Regions from separate parts of the Streptomyces sp. ATLC9 genome, predicted to be linked through region 1. Evidence: riboswitches for the same ligand, from Rfam matches in the RefSeq annotation. Region 1 holds a riboswitch; each other region holds the start of a gene.
The links. A riboswitch is a leader RNA that binds a small molecule or an ion and turns the genes downstream of it on or off. The one in region 1 is predicted to bind cyclic di-AMP.
Positions count from the first base shown of each region.

Region 2: linked by a shared signal. The riboswitch ahead of AC2CJA_RS04425 (transglycosylase family protein) and the one ahead of AC2CJA_RS15345 (LysM peptidoglycan-binding domain-containing protein) in region 1 are both predicted to bind cyclic di-AMP.
Region 3: linked by a shared signal. The riboswitch ahead of AC2CJA_RS02705 (M23 family metallopeptidase) and the one ahead of AC2CJA_RS15345 (LysM peptidoglycan-binding domain-containing protein) in region 1 are both predicted to bind cyclic di-AMP.

Region 1 is NZ_JBXUOY010000134.1:4,579-8,693, forward strand. It holds gene eno (phosphopyruvate hydratase) at 1-908, opposite strand, end outside; gene AC2CJA_RS15345 (LysM peptidoglycan-binding domain-containing protein) at 1,172-1,861, opposite strand; cyclic di-AMP (ydaO/yuaA leader) riboswitch at 1,868-2,038, opposite strand; gene AC2CJA_RS15350 (transglycosylase family protein) at 2,274-3,260, opposite strand; gene AC2CJA_RS15355 (cytochrome P450 family protein) at 3,390-4,115, opposite strand, start outside.
Region 2 is NZ_JBXUOY010000022.1:15,396-19,510, reverse strand. It holds gene AC2CJA_RS04430 (VOC family protein) at 1-235, shown strand, start outside; gene AC2CJA_RS04425 (transglycosylase family protein) at 372-1,640, opposite strand; cyclic di-AMP (ydaO/yuaA leader) riboswitch at 1,645-1,864, opposite strand; gene AC2CJA_RS04420 (dipeptidase) at 2,148-3,344, opposite strand; gene purE (5-(carboxyamino)imidazole ribonucleotide mutase) at 3,346-3,897, opposite strand; gene AC2CJA_RS04410 (5-(carboxyamino)imidazole ribonucleotide synthase) at 3,894-4,115, opposite strand, start outside.
Region 3 is NZ_JBXUOY010000012.1:22,810-26,924, forward strand. It holds gene AC2CJA_RS02700 (antibiotic biosynthesis monooxygenase) at 1-750, shown strand, start outside; gene AC2CJA_RS02705 (M23 family metallopeptidase) at 884-1,939, opposite strand; cyclic di-AMP (ydaO/yuaA leader) riboswitch at 1,951-2,088, opposite strand; gene AC2CJA_RS02710 (hypothetical protein) at 2,356-2,592, opposite strand; gene AC2CJA_RS02715 (APC family permease) at 2,691-3,992, opposite strand.

The DNA.
Region 1 (4,115 bases):
TCGCCCAGGCGCTCGGTGATGGTCTTCCAGCCGTCCCAGTCGTCCTCGAACAGCGGGTCCTCGATGGAGACCAGCGGGTACGCCTCGACCAGCTCGGCGTAGTAGTCGGTCATCTGGGCGGCGGTGCGCTCCTGGCCCTCGAAGGCGTAGCGGCCGTCCTTGTGGAACTCGGAGGCGGCGACGTCCAGTGCGAGGGCGATGTCCTGGCCGGGGGTGTAGCCGGCCTGCCTGACCGCCTCCAGGATGAGGTCGAGCGCCTCGCGGTTGGAGCCGAGGTTCGGGGCGAAGCCGCCCTCGTCGCCCAGACCGGTGGACAGGCCGCGCTCCTTCAGCACCTTCTTGAGGGTGTGGTAGACCTCGGTACCCCAGCGCAAGGCCTCGGAGAAGGACTCGGCGCCGATCGGCGCGATCATGAACTCCTGGATGTCCACGTTGGAGTCGGCGTGCGAGCCGCCGTTGAGGATGTTCATCATCGGCACCGGCAGCAGGTGCGCGTTCGGTCCGCCGAGGTAGCGGAACAGCGGCAGGTCGGACGCCTCGGAGGCGGCGTGGGCGACGGCCAGCGAGACGCCGAGGATGGCGTTGGCGCCGAGGGAGGACTTGTCCGGGGTGGCGTCCAGGTCGAACATCGCCTGGTCGATCAGGCGCTGCTCGGTGGCGTCGTAGCCGACCAGCTCCGGGCCGATCTGCTCGATGACGGCGAGGACGGCCTTCTCGACGCCCTTGCCGCCGTAGCGGCCCTTGTCCCCGTCGCGCAGCTCCAGTGCCTCGAAGGCGCCCGTGGAGGCGCCGGACGGAACGGCTGCACGGCCGGTGCTGCCGTCGTCGAGGCCGACCTCGACCTCGACCGTGGGGTTGCCTCGCGAGTCGAGGATCTCGCGGGCCACTACGACGTCGATGGACGGCACGAGGGTCTCCTTCGTGTGTGTCGGGCGTGTGTGTCGGGTCTCAGTGCCCTGAGCCTATCCGGCCCGCGCACGCCACCTCGCCGACAGCCCGTGCCATACGGCGGAACGGTGGGTGAAATCGCAGCTCAGAAGGGGCGGGAGCGTTTTGTTTCCAAATTGAATAAACCCGGTGCGGCGCGCCCTCCGCGAAAGGAGGTGACACACCGCACCGGGACGGCGCCGCCGGGTGACGGGCATGGCGCCGGGGCGGGCACAGCAGGGGATCAGACCCGGAGCTGCTGGCCGGGGAAGATCAGGTTGGGGTCGTCGCCGACGACGTCGAGGTTGTCCTGGTAGACCTGCTGCCAGGTGGTGCCGTGGGCGGCGGCGATGGCGCGCAGCGTGTCGCCGGACTTGACCGTGTAGCCGGACCCGGCGTCGCTCCGGTGGCCGTCCGCCCGCTCGGGGGCGCCCTGCGGCCGGGACTGCTCCTGGAACTGTTCCTGAGACCGCCTCTGCGAGTCGGAGTACGCCTGCCCGGAGCCGGAGCCGGAGCCGGCGGAGCGGCCGCCGTCCGGGTCCACCTCGGCCGCGGGTCCGCCCGAGGTGAGGCCGCCCTTCGCGGCGCAGGCCCAGGCACGCGGGCCCTGCATGGCCAGCAGCCGCTCGGCCACGGCGATCTGCTGCTCCCTGGTGGCCAGGTCCGCGCGCGGCGCGTACCGGGTGCCGCCGGCGGCCTCCCAGCTGGACTGGGCGAACTGCAGCCCGCCGTAGTAGCCGTTGCCGGTGTTGATGGACCAGTCGCCGCCGGATTCGCACTGGGCCACCCGCTCCCAGGTGTCGACGGACGCGGCCGAGGCGTCCGGCGCGCCCGCCACCGGGACGGCGATGGCGGCGCCCGCGGCGCCCGTCAGCGCGGCCGCGCGAACGGCCCTGGCGGTGCGGCTGTCGTGCCCTTTGCCGGTGAACAGCATGGACGTTCCTTGTCTCACCGACGCCTGCGAGGTGAGCTGTCGGGTTCGGGCAGTGAGCAAGCCCGGCCGTCCGGGGCGCGGAGCCCCGGACGACTTCACCCCAAGCCGCTCCGGACCGTGCGGCCCGGGGCGGCGCCTACCTGGTTCCCCCGCTCCTGCCCTCGGCGCTGACGCGACGACTGCCCACCGGCCGCCGGCAGGATTCGGCGCTGCGGTCGGTGGCACTCGCGGTGCGAGCGAGACGACGGTAAGCACATGGGGACATATGTCTCAAAGCATGTCAGAAACTGGTGATTCACCCTTTCTGACGCTCGCACGGCCGGAACCCGCAGGTCAGCTGAGGAGCGTTAGGCCGGACAGGAACGACACGCCGCAATCGCCCGGGAGGGTCACGCCGCAGGGCCGTCCGCACTCACCCGAGGGTGAGCTCCTGTCCGGGCAGGATCAGGTCCGGATCCTCGCCCACGACGTCCTTGTTGTTCTCGTACAGGCCGCTCCAGCCGCCCGGGACGCCGTGCTCCTGGGCGATCGCCACGAGCGACTCCCCCGGGCGCACGAGATGGCCCTCGTCCGCCGCACGGGCGCCCAGGCCGCTCACGGTGCCCGCCAGCGCGGGACGCTCGGCACGGGCGGAGCGGTCGGCGGCCTCCCCGGAGCGCTCCTCGCCCACGGCCTCCCGGTCTTCCGCGCCGTCCGCCCCGCGATCCGGCTCCAGTTCGCGCGGATCGCGCTCGCCGCGGTGCTTTCCGGTACCCTCTCCCGGGCCGGCGCGGGAGCCGCCCTCCGCGGCGTCGTCCGCCCCGCCGGCCTCCGTACCGTCCCCGGCGCCGTCGCCCTCCGGCGCCTTCCGCTCGCCCTGGGCGCCGTCCTTCGCGCCGCCGCCGTCCTCGGCCGGGGAGTCCTCCTCCGCCGCGCCGCCGCCCGGCGCGGTGCCGTCCAGGAGACCTCCGCCGCCCCCGCCGTCCCGCGTGTCCTCCTCCGGCAGGAGGTTGTCCGGGTCGATGGCCGGGGCCTCGCCGGTGGTGTCGTGGCGCAGCCCGGCGTTGACGCCGCAGGAGGGCCAGGCCTCCGGCCCCCGGTCGGCGAGGATCTTCTCGGCCACCGCGACCTGCTGGCTGCGGCTGGCGAGGTCGGGTCGCTCGGCGTACGCCGTACCGCCGTACCGCTCCCAGATCTCCTGGGTGAGCTGGAGCCCGCCGTAGTAGCCGTTGCCGGTGTCGGCGCTCCACAGGCCGCCGCTCTCGCACTGCGCGACCCGGTCCCAGGTGTCGAGGTCTGCCGCCTGGGCGCCCGCCGCCCCGAGCAGCGGGATGGCGAATCCCGCGCCGGTCACTCCGGCCGTGACGAAGACGGCGGGAGCCTGGCGGGGGCGGCGGTGTCTACCGTTCCCGGAAAGCATGTGTGGAACCTCTCGTGCGTGGACAGCCGGCAAGGTTGAGCGGTTGACGGTTGAACGTAGCGTCACCGGGCTGATCATCACAAGTCAGTGTCCCGTAGATCACGCACGGATCACGCACATGACCGTGCGTCACCCGCGCACCGGCTCGAACTCCACCGGCAGCTCACGCAGTCCCCGCATGATGAGGCCGCCCCGCCAGCGCAGATCGGCGGATTCCGCCGCGAGCCGCAGGTCGGGGAGGCGTCCCAGCAGGGCCGTCAGCGCGATCCGCCCCTCCAGTCGTGCCAGCGGCGCGCCCAGACAGTAGTGGATGCCGTGGCCGTATCCGAGGTGAGGATTGTCACCGCGCGTGAGGTCCAGGGCGTCCGGGTCCGCGAACCGCGCCGGGTCGCGGTCGGCGGCGGCCAGCACCACCAGCACCGGGTCGCCGGCGCCGATGCGCTGCCCGCCGATCTCCAGCGGCTCGGTGGCGAACCGCCAGGTCGCCAGCTCCACCGGCCCGTCGTAGCGCAGCAGTTCCTCCACCGCCGTCCGCAGCAGCCCGTCGTCGCCGGCCGCCAGCGCGTCCTGGAGCAGCCGCCGCTGCTCCGGGTGGCGCAGCAGCGCGTAGGTGCCGTTGCCGATGAGGTTGACGGTGGTCTCGAAGCCGGCGAACAGCAGGATGAAGGCCATCGCCGCGGCCTCGTTCTCCGTCAGGTGCTCGCCGTGGTCGCTCGCCCGGATCAGTCCGGAGATCAGGTCGTCGCCCGGGTCGCCGCGCTTGCGGTGGATCAGCTCGGCCAGGTACGCGCGCATCCGCTTCACGGCCCGGCCCACCCCGCCGCGCGGACCGCCCCCGTGACGGATCATCATGCC
Region 2 (4,115 bases), on a different contig from region 1:
GGGCCGGACGTTCGCCTTCCAGGAGGCGCGCGGGCACGTGCCGCCGCAGTGGCCGAGCGCCGAGCGGTCGCAGCAGTTCCACCTCGACTTCCACGTGCCCCGCGAGGAGTTGGACGCGGCCGAGCGGGAGGCGCTGGAACTGGGGGCCGAACTGCTCCAGGGCGGCGGGGGCGAGCGCGGTTTCCGCGTCTACCGCGACCCCGCCGGGCACCCCTTCTGCCTCTGCGTCGACTGAGCCGGCCGCCCGCGAGGGAGTGGAGGCGGCGGCGCGCCGCGGAAACACGGAGAAGAGGCGGGCGGGCAAGGAGTGTCCGCACACTCCTTGCCCGCCCGCCTCATGACCGGCTCCGGGCCGGCGAGGGTCAGGACCCTCAGATGCTGACGCCGTTGGCCCGCAGGTAGGCCAGCGGGTCGATGTCCGAGCCGTAGCCGGGGGCGGTACGGATCTCGAAGTGCAGGTGCGGGCCGGTGCTGTTGCCGGTGGAACCGACGGCGCCGATCTGCTGGCCGGCGCTGACCGACTGGCCGGCGCTGACCGACAGCGAGGACAGGTGGCCGTACTGGCTGTACCGGCCGTCCTCGTGGCGGATGACGATCTGGTTGCCGTAGGCGCCGCCCCAGCCGGCGGAGACCACGGTGCCGTTGGTGACGGCCTTAACCGGGGTGCCGGAGGCGGCGGCGAAGTCCTCACCTGTGTGGCCGTTGGACCAGCGCGCGCCCGAGGCCTTGTAGGAGCCGGACGGAGCGGCGTTCACCGGGGCGGTGTAACCGGTGACCGCGGCGCGGTCGCTGCGGTCGGTGCGCTCGGCCTCGGCTCGCTCGGTCTCCTCGGCCTTCGCAGCCGGCTCGGCCTCGGCCTCGACCTGGGGCTTGCTCTCGGTCTCGGCCTGGGGCTTGGCCGCGGCCTTCTGCTGGGCGGCGGCACCGCCCAGGGTGAGCTCCTGGCCCGGGAAGATCAGGTTCGGGTTGTCGCCGATGACCTGGCGGTTGTCCTCGTAGATGCGCTCCCAGCCGCCCTGGACGCCCTGGGCATCGGCGATCTTGAAGAGGGTGTCGCCGCCGGCGACCTCGTAGGAGGTGCCGTTGTCGGCGCCGCTCCGGGCGCGCTCACCGCGGTCCGCGCGCTGCGGCGTGGCCTCGGGCTCGCTCTTCTCCTGCTTCGGCTCGGGCTTGGCCTCGGCCTTCGGAGCGGCGGACGGGACCTGCTCCTCCTGCTCGGTCGGGTTGCTCTGACCGTCGGGGGAGACGGCCGGGGCGGGACCGCCCTTGGTCAGGCCTGCCTTGACCGAGCACACGGGCCAGGCGCCCGGGCCCTGTCCCGCCAGCACCTTCTCGGCGACGGCGATCTGCTGGTCCTTGGTGGCGAGGTCGGCACGCGGCGCGTACTGGGTGCCGCCGAAGGCGGCCCAGGTGCTCTGCGTGAACTGCAGACCGCCGTAGAAGCCGTTACCGGTGTTGATGGACCAGTTGCCCGTGCTCTCGCACTGGGCGACCTTGTCCCAGGTTTCGACGGAGGCGGCGCTGGCCCCGCCGGCGGCCACCAGGGGGAGGGCCATGCCGGCGCCGCCCACGGAGATGGCCAGCGACAGGCGGGTGAGGCGGCTGTTGCGAATACGACGGTGACGTCCGCGTGCGGACATAGGTGTGCTCCTTCTCCTACGCCTGCGAGGTGAGCTGTCGGGTTCGGGCTGGAGTTGCCCGGCCATGTGTGCCGCGGCGCGTGCCGCGGCATGGCTTCACCCCAAGCCGTCCCGTACGGGCCCTGTGGGCCCGGGACGGCGGCTTACCTTGGGTCCCCCGCTCCTGCCATCGGGTGGTGTGGATGGTCCAGCCCGCCGCCGTTGACAGGATTCGGCGTTCGACAGCGGGCCGCCGCACATTCGTACGGCGCGACCAGAAAGGTAGGCATATCGTTTCCGCCGATACAAGCCGATGGGTCACAGGACGCCCGTTTCGAAGGCTTTAATGATCATCCGATCATCACTGTCCGCCGCATTCACCTTCCGAAGAGTGGCGACGCCCCTCCCTGACACCACGTCACACCCCTCCACCACCAGGAGCCATGACGCAGAAGACCCTCCCCGTCACGCAGAGCGACGCACCGGGGAGGGTCGGCTCGTGAGTTGAATCACGAGGAGGTCAAGGAGCTACCCGTCGAGCTGTCCGATGGTGGCGATGGACGGACCGCGCCTGGTCTGCTCGTGGCGGGCGACCGCCTCCGCGTCGCGCAGCACGCGCACCGCGTTCCGCCAGGTGAGCTTGGCGAGGTCGGCCTCGGACCAGCGGCGGTCCAGCAACTCCGCCACCAGGTGCGGGTATCCGGACACATCGCTCAGGTCGGACGGGGTGAAGGCCGTGCCGTCGAAGTCGCCGCCGATGCCGATGTGGTCGATGCCCGCGACCTCGCGCATGTGGTCCAGATGGTCGGCGACCGTCGCCGCCGTGGCCACCGGACGCGGGTTGGCCTCCTCGTACGCGCGTTGGACCGCCAGGCCCCTCTCCGTGCCGTCCAGGGGGTGAAGGCCGTGGGCGCGCATGTTCTCGTCGGCGGCCTCGGTCCAGGCGACGGCGGCCGGCAGCACGAACTTCGGCACGAATGTGGCCATCGCCACACCGCCGTTGACCGGAAGCCGCTCCAGTACGTCGTCGGGGATGTTGCGCGGGTGGTCGCACACCGCGCGGGCCGAGGAGTGCGAGAAGACCACCGGCGCCGTCGTCACGCGCAGGGCGTCGCGCATGGTGGCGGGCGCCACATGGGAGAGGTCCACCAGCATCCCCAGCCGGTTCATCTCCCGCACGACCTCCTCGCCGAAGCGGGTCAGCCCGTCGTGGCGCGGGGTGTCGGTGGCCGAATCCGCCCAGTCGACGGTGTCGTTGTGGGTGAGCGTCATGTAACGCACACCCAGCCGGTACAGGGCGCGCAGTGTGGCCAGGGAGTTGTTGACGCAGTGGCCGCCCTCGGCGCCCATCAGGGAGGCGATGCGGCCCTCGGCGCGGGCCGCCTCCATGTCGTCGGCGGTGAAGGCGGGCCTGAGGTCGGCCGGGTGGCGGTCGGCCAGCCGCCGCACCACGTCGATCTGCTCCAGACAGGCGCTGACGGCGGCGTCGCCGGTCAGATCGGTGCGCACGTAGACCGACCAGAACTGCGCTCCCACCCCGCCCGCGCGCAGCCGCGGGATGTCGGTGTGCAGATGGGCCGACTGGTCACCGGCGATGTCGCGCCGGTCGAGGTCGTAGGCGACCTGCTCGCGCAGCGCCCACGGCAGGTCGTTGTGGCCGTCGGCGACGGGGTATGCCTCCAGCAGTGCCCTGGCCCGTGCCAGCAGCTCGGCGGAGTGGCCCATCTCACCTGCCCCCGAAGCCGAACCCCGCGCCTCCCGCGGCGACCTTGCTCCGCAGCCGCCTGCCCTTCTCCCGCGCCTGGTCCTTCAGCTCCGCCTGGAACCGCTCCATGCGCCCGCGCAGCTCCTCGTCGTGGGCCGCCAGGACGCGGACCGCCAGCAGGCCCGCGTTGCGCGCGCCGCCGACCGAGACCGTGGCGACCGGGACCCCGGCGGGCATCTGGACGATGGACAGCAGGGAGTCCATGCCGTCCAGGTGCCGCAGCGGCACGGGGACGCCGATCACCGGCAGCGGGGTGACGGAGGCGAGCATGCCCGGCAGGTGGGCCGCTCCCCCGGCACCCGCGATGACCGCCTTCAGCCCGCGTCCGGCCGCCTCGTCGCCGTAGGCGATCATCTCGTGCGGCATGCGGTGGGCGGAGACGACGTCGACCTCGTAGGGGACCTCGAACTCGTCCAGGGCCTCGGCCGCGGCCTCCATGACGGGCCAGTCCGAGTCGGATCCCATGACGATCCCCACGACGGGGGCGGAGGCGGGGCTGGGGGCGTTGCTCATTCGGTGATGGTCCCTCGCAGATAGGCGGCGGCGTGGGCGGCGCGCTCGCGTACGTCCGCCAGGTCGTCGCCGTAGGTGTTGACGTGGCCGACCTTGCGGCCGGGCTTCACGTCCTTGCCGTACATGTGGATCTTCAGCTGCGGATCGCGGGCCATGCAGTGCAGGTACCCCTGGTACATGTCGGGGTAGTCGCCGCCGAGCACGTTGGCCATCACCGT
Region 3 (4,115 bases), on a different contig from region 1:
GCTATGCCCGTACACCCCGACCCCGCCCACCCCGACGCCGGAGCCGTCCTCATCAGCGCCTGGGACGTCGGCACACCCGAGCGGCAGCGGGCCGCGGCGGACGCCATCGCCGCCACCTGGGGCAGGCGGGAGTGGCCGACGCCGGACATCCTGTCGTACGGCGTCTACGCCGGGACCGACGGCCGGACTCTGCTGCACTACTCCCAGTGGACGGACGAGGAGGCGTACGAGGAGTACGTACGCACCCACCGTCAGGACCGCAACGACGAGATCGACGACGCGGTGCCCGGGATCGAGCGGCTGCGCCTGGCGCGCACCCGGCGCTACCGCAGCCTGCCCGAGGGGCCCGAGGAGCGGGAAGGGGCCGGGCGGCGGCCCGAGCCGGGGTGCGTGGTGGTCGTGGAGGTGGAGTTCGAGGGGCCCGACGAGGCGCGGCAGCGGGCGTGGGTGGACGCCGTGGCCGCCGCGATCGAGGACGACGGCGCCGGCGGGGGCCTGCCGCCCGGCGGCATCTCGGCCCACTTCCACCTGAGCACGGACGGCACACACGTGATCAACTACGCGGAGTGGGAGAGCGAGCGGGCGCACATCGCCGCGCTGGGGGCGCCGGGTGAGGGGATCGGCGGGCCGTCCCCGCTGTGGGACCGGGTGCGGGACTTCCCCGGGCTGGTGAGCAGTGACGTGGCACGCTACCGGCTGCTGTTCTCCGCCGCGCGCCCCGGGGAGCCGGCGGGACGGGCTGCGCGGTAGCCGTACACGGTGGAGGGGAACCGGCGGCCCCGGTGTCGGGGGGGATGAGTCACCGGGGCCGCCGGGGTGTGGGGGCCGGCGTGCGGCAGCGGAGTGCTTCGCGACGCCGGCCGGACGGGCCGGACAGGCGTCGTCAGATGGACTGGCCCTTGCTCCGCAGCCAGGTCAGCGGGTCGACCGGGTCGCCGCCGCCGGGACGGACCTCCAGGTGGAGGTGCGCGCCGGTGGAGTTGCCGGTGGAGCCGACGCGGCCGATGACGTCGCCGGTGGTCACCTTGCCGGTGGTGACGGTCATGGAGGACAGGTGGCAGTACCAGATCTCGGTGCCGTCGTCGAGCCTGAGGATGATGCGGTAGCCGTAGGAGCCCGCCCAGCCGGCCTCGGTGATCTCGCCGCTGTGCACCGCCTTGACCGGAGTGCCGGTGGGAGCGGCGAAGTCCAGGCCGGTGTGGTTGTTGGCCCACATCGAGCCGGACTGACCGAAGGTGGAGGTGAGCTGGTACGAGGTGAGGGGGAGGGTGTAGCTGGCCGCGAGCTTGGCCAGGCGCTCGGCCTCGGCCTTGCGTGCCGCCTCCTCGGCGGCCTTGCGCTCGCGCTCGGCCTCCTCCTCGGCGGCCTGGTCGGCGGCCTCCTCGGCCGCCCTCTCCGCTGCCTGGTCGGCGGCCTCCTCGAGCGCGGCCTGGGCGGCGCCGGTCTGCTGCCGGTCGGCCTGCTGGAGGATGCGTGCCCGCAGCGCCTCTCCGGCGTCCGCCGTCACGACGGTCGTGGTGGCCTCGGAGGTGTCCAGGCCGGCCTGGGTGACGGCGCCGCCGAAGGGGTCGGCGCTCTCCGCCGGGGAGGCGGAGTCGCCGTCGTGGCTGTCGGAGACGAGACCGCCGACGACGGGGATGCCCTCGGCGACCGCGCCGAGGTCGACGTCCGGCATGGAGACGGCGAGGGGCGACTTGTCCTTGGCGGTGGCCATACCGCCCGCGCCGACGGCGGCGATCACACCGACGCCGAGGACGGCTCCGCTGCGGGCCATGCCGTTGCGCTGCTTGACGACGCGGTGCCGGCCGCGGACCGGGCGGACGGAGTCCTCGGTCGGGTTCCACACCGGCTGGTCGCCGTCGCCTTCCGGACCGAACGGGGCGAAAGCGGCGGTGTGCGGGTCGTACGAGACCTCGGGGGCCGGACTGCTGGACGCCACGGAGGCGCTCTCCTTTCCTTCCTTCTCGCCTACCGGGTTAGCTGACGGGTTCGGAGCAGGAAGGTCTCCTACGGATCCACGCGGACGGGCCGCATGGGTCCGATTCACCCCAATTGGTGGTTCCCCGGTTCCCTGGGCGCGTCCTCGCTGTTGACGGGGTTGCGCGTACGGGATTCGGCGACGGCGCACGGTGCCGCCCTCTTTGGCGACAGTGACGACCGCGCTGCGTTATCGAACGTTAATAGAGGTGCGCTCCGGTTTCCAAGTCCCCTCTTGGAACATGGGGCTTTCTTGACGGAGGACTATCGGGGCACCAGTGGGCCAAATCGGGCGATTCGACCGCCGGATCGGCCCATGAGACGCATGCCACACCATCTGACGTTGCCTCAGTTGTTATGCGGAGGGGCGCACGTCGACTACGGAAGGTGACCGCCGGCCGGAGGTGCCGGACCCTCCGGGTCGCGCATGACCGCCAGCAGCGCCATGTCGTCGCTCTGGTGCCCGCCGGTGTGCGCGTCGACCTCCGCGAGGAGGTGGTCGAGCAGGTCCGCCGGACCGGTGAGGGGCAGCAGCCACGGCGGGCGGCCGATGACGGGGACAGCGCGGATACGGGCCCTGCCGCCGCCCGTCTCCTGCCGCCTGTCGCCCCGCACCCTTCCGATCCCCCCGACGCCCGGCGTCCCGGCGATTCGATCAAGGACCGGCCGGACGGCACGGGTCCCTGGACGTGGACGCGGGGACGCGGGGACGGCTAAGCCCCGCGTGCGGCGAGCGCGCGGCGCACCCCGTACGAGGCCGCGCCGACCGCCAGCACTGCCGCCCCCGAGACCACCGAGGCGAGCGGCAGGGCGAAGGCCAGCACCACGCACCCGGCCAGCCCCACCACCGGCACGATCCGCGGCGGTCGCCCCTCGCCGGGGCCCAGGGTCAGGGCGGAGGCGTTGGCGATCGCGTAGTAGGCCAGGACCCCGAAGGAGGAGAAGCCGATCGCGCCGCGCAGGTCCGCCGTGGCGGCCACCACCGCCACCACCGCGCCGACCGCCAGCTCGGCGCGGTGCGGCACGCCGAAGCGCGGGTGCACGGCGGCCAGCGCGGACGGAAGATGGCGGTCGCGGGCCATCGCCAGGGTGGTGCGGGAGACGCCGAGGATCAGCGCCAGCAGCGAGCCCAGCGCCGCCACCGCCGCTCCGGCCCGCACCACCGGGACCAGTTCCGGTGCGCCCGCCGCACGCACCGCGTCGGCCAGCGGGGCGGTCGTCCGGCCCAGCGCGTCGCCGCCCAGCACGGCGAGCAGCGCGACCGCGACGGCGGCGTAGACGACCAGGGTGATGCCCAGCGCCACCGGGATCGCCCGGGGGATGGTGCGGGCCGGGTCGCGCACCTCCTCGCCGAGGGTGGCGATGCGCGCGTAGCCGGCGAAGGCGAAGAACAGCAGGCCCGCCGCCTGGAGCACCCCGCCGGGCGAGACGTCCCCGGAGGAGCCCGCCCCGTCCGGGGACGGCCAGAAGACCGGCCGGGCGGCGTCCGTCCCGCCGGAGGTCAGGCAGACGACCACGACGGCGGCCAGCACCGCCAGGACGACCGTCACGATCGCGCGGGTCAGCCAGGCGGTCTTCCGCACGCCCGCGTAGTTCACCGCCACCAGCGCCACCACCGCCGCGACCGCGACCGCCCGCGCCTGTCCGGGCCACACGTACAGGCCCACCGTCAGGGCCATCGCCGCGCACGAGGCGGTCTTGCCGACCACGAAGCCCCAGCCGGCCAGATGACCCCAGAACTCCCCCAGCCGCTCGCGGCCGTATACGTAGGTGCCCCCGGATTCCGGGTAGCGGGCGGCCAGCCGGGCCGAGGAGGTCGCGTTGCAGTACGCGACCACCGCCGCCAGCGCCAGGCCGAGCAGCAGGGCGGCCCCGGCCGCGCGGGCCGCCGGGGCGAAGGCCGCGAAGACGCCCGCGCCGATCATCGACCCCAGGCCGATCACCACCGCGTCGCCGGTGCCCAGCCGCCGCCGCAGCCCGGGCGCCTCCCGTGCGCCCCCCGCCGTCCCGCCCATCCCTGTCCCCTCCCGTGGGTGTGCCCGTGCCGTCCGCGCCGGCGGACAGCCGGCCGCACCGGACGCTACCGCCACAGGGCCCGTCCCCGCTCCCGGTGCCACCGCCGGGCGGGGCGGGGGTAC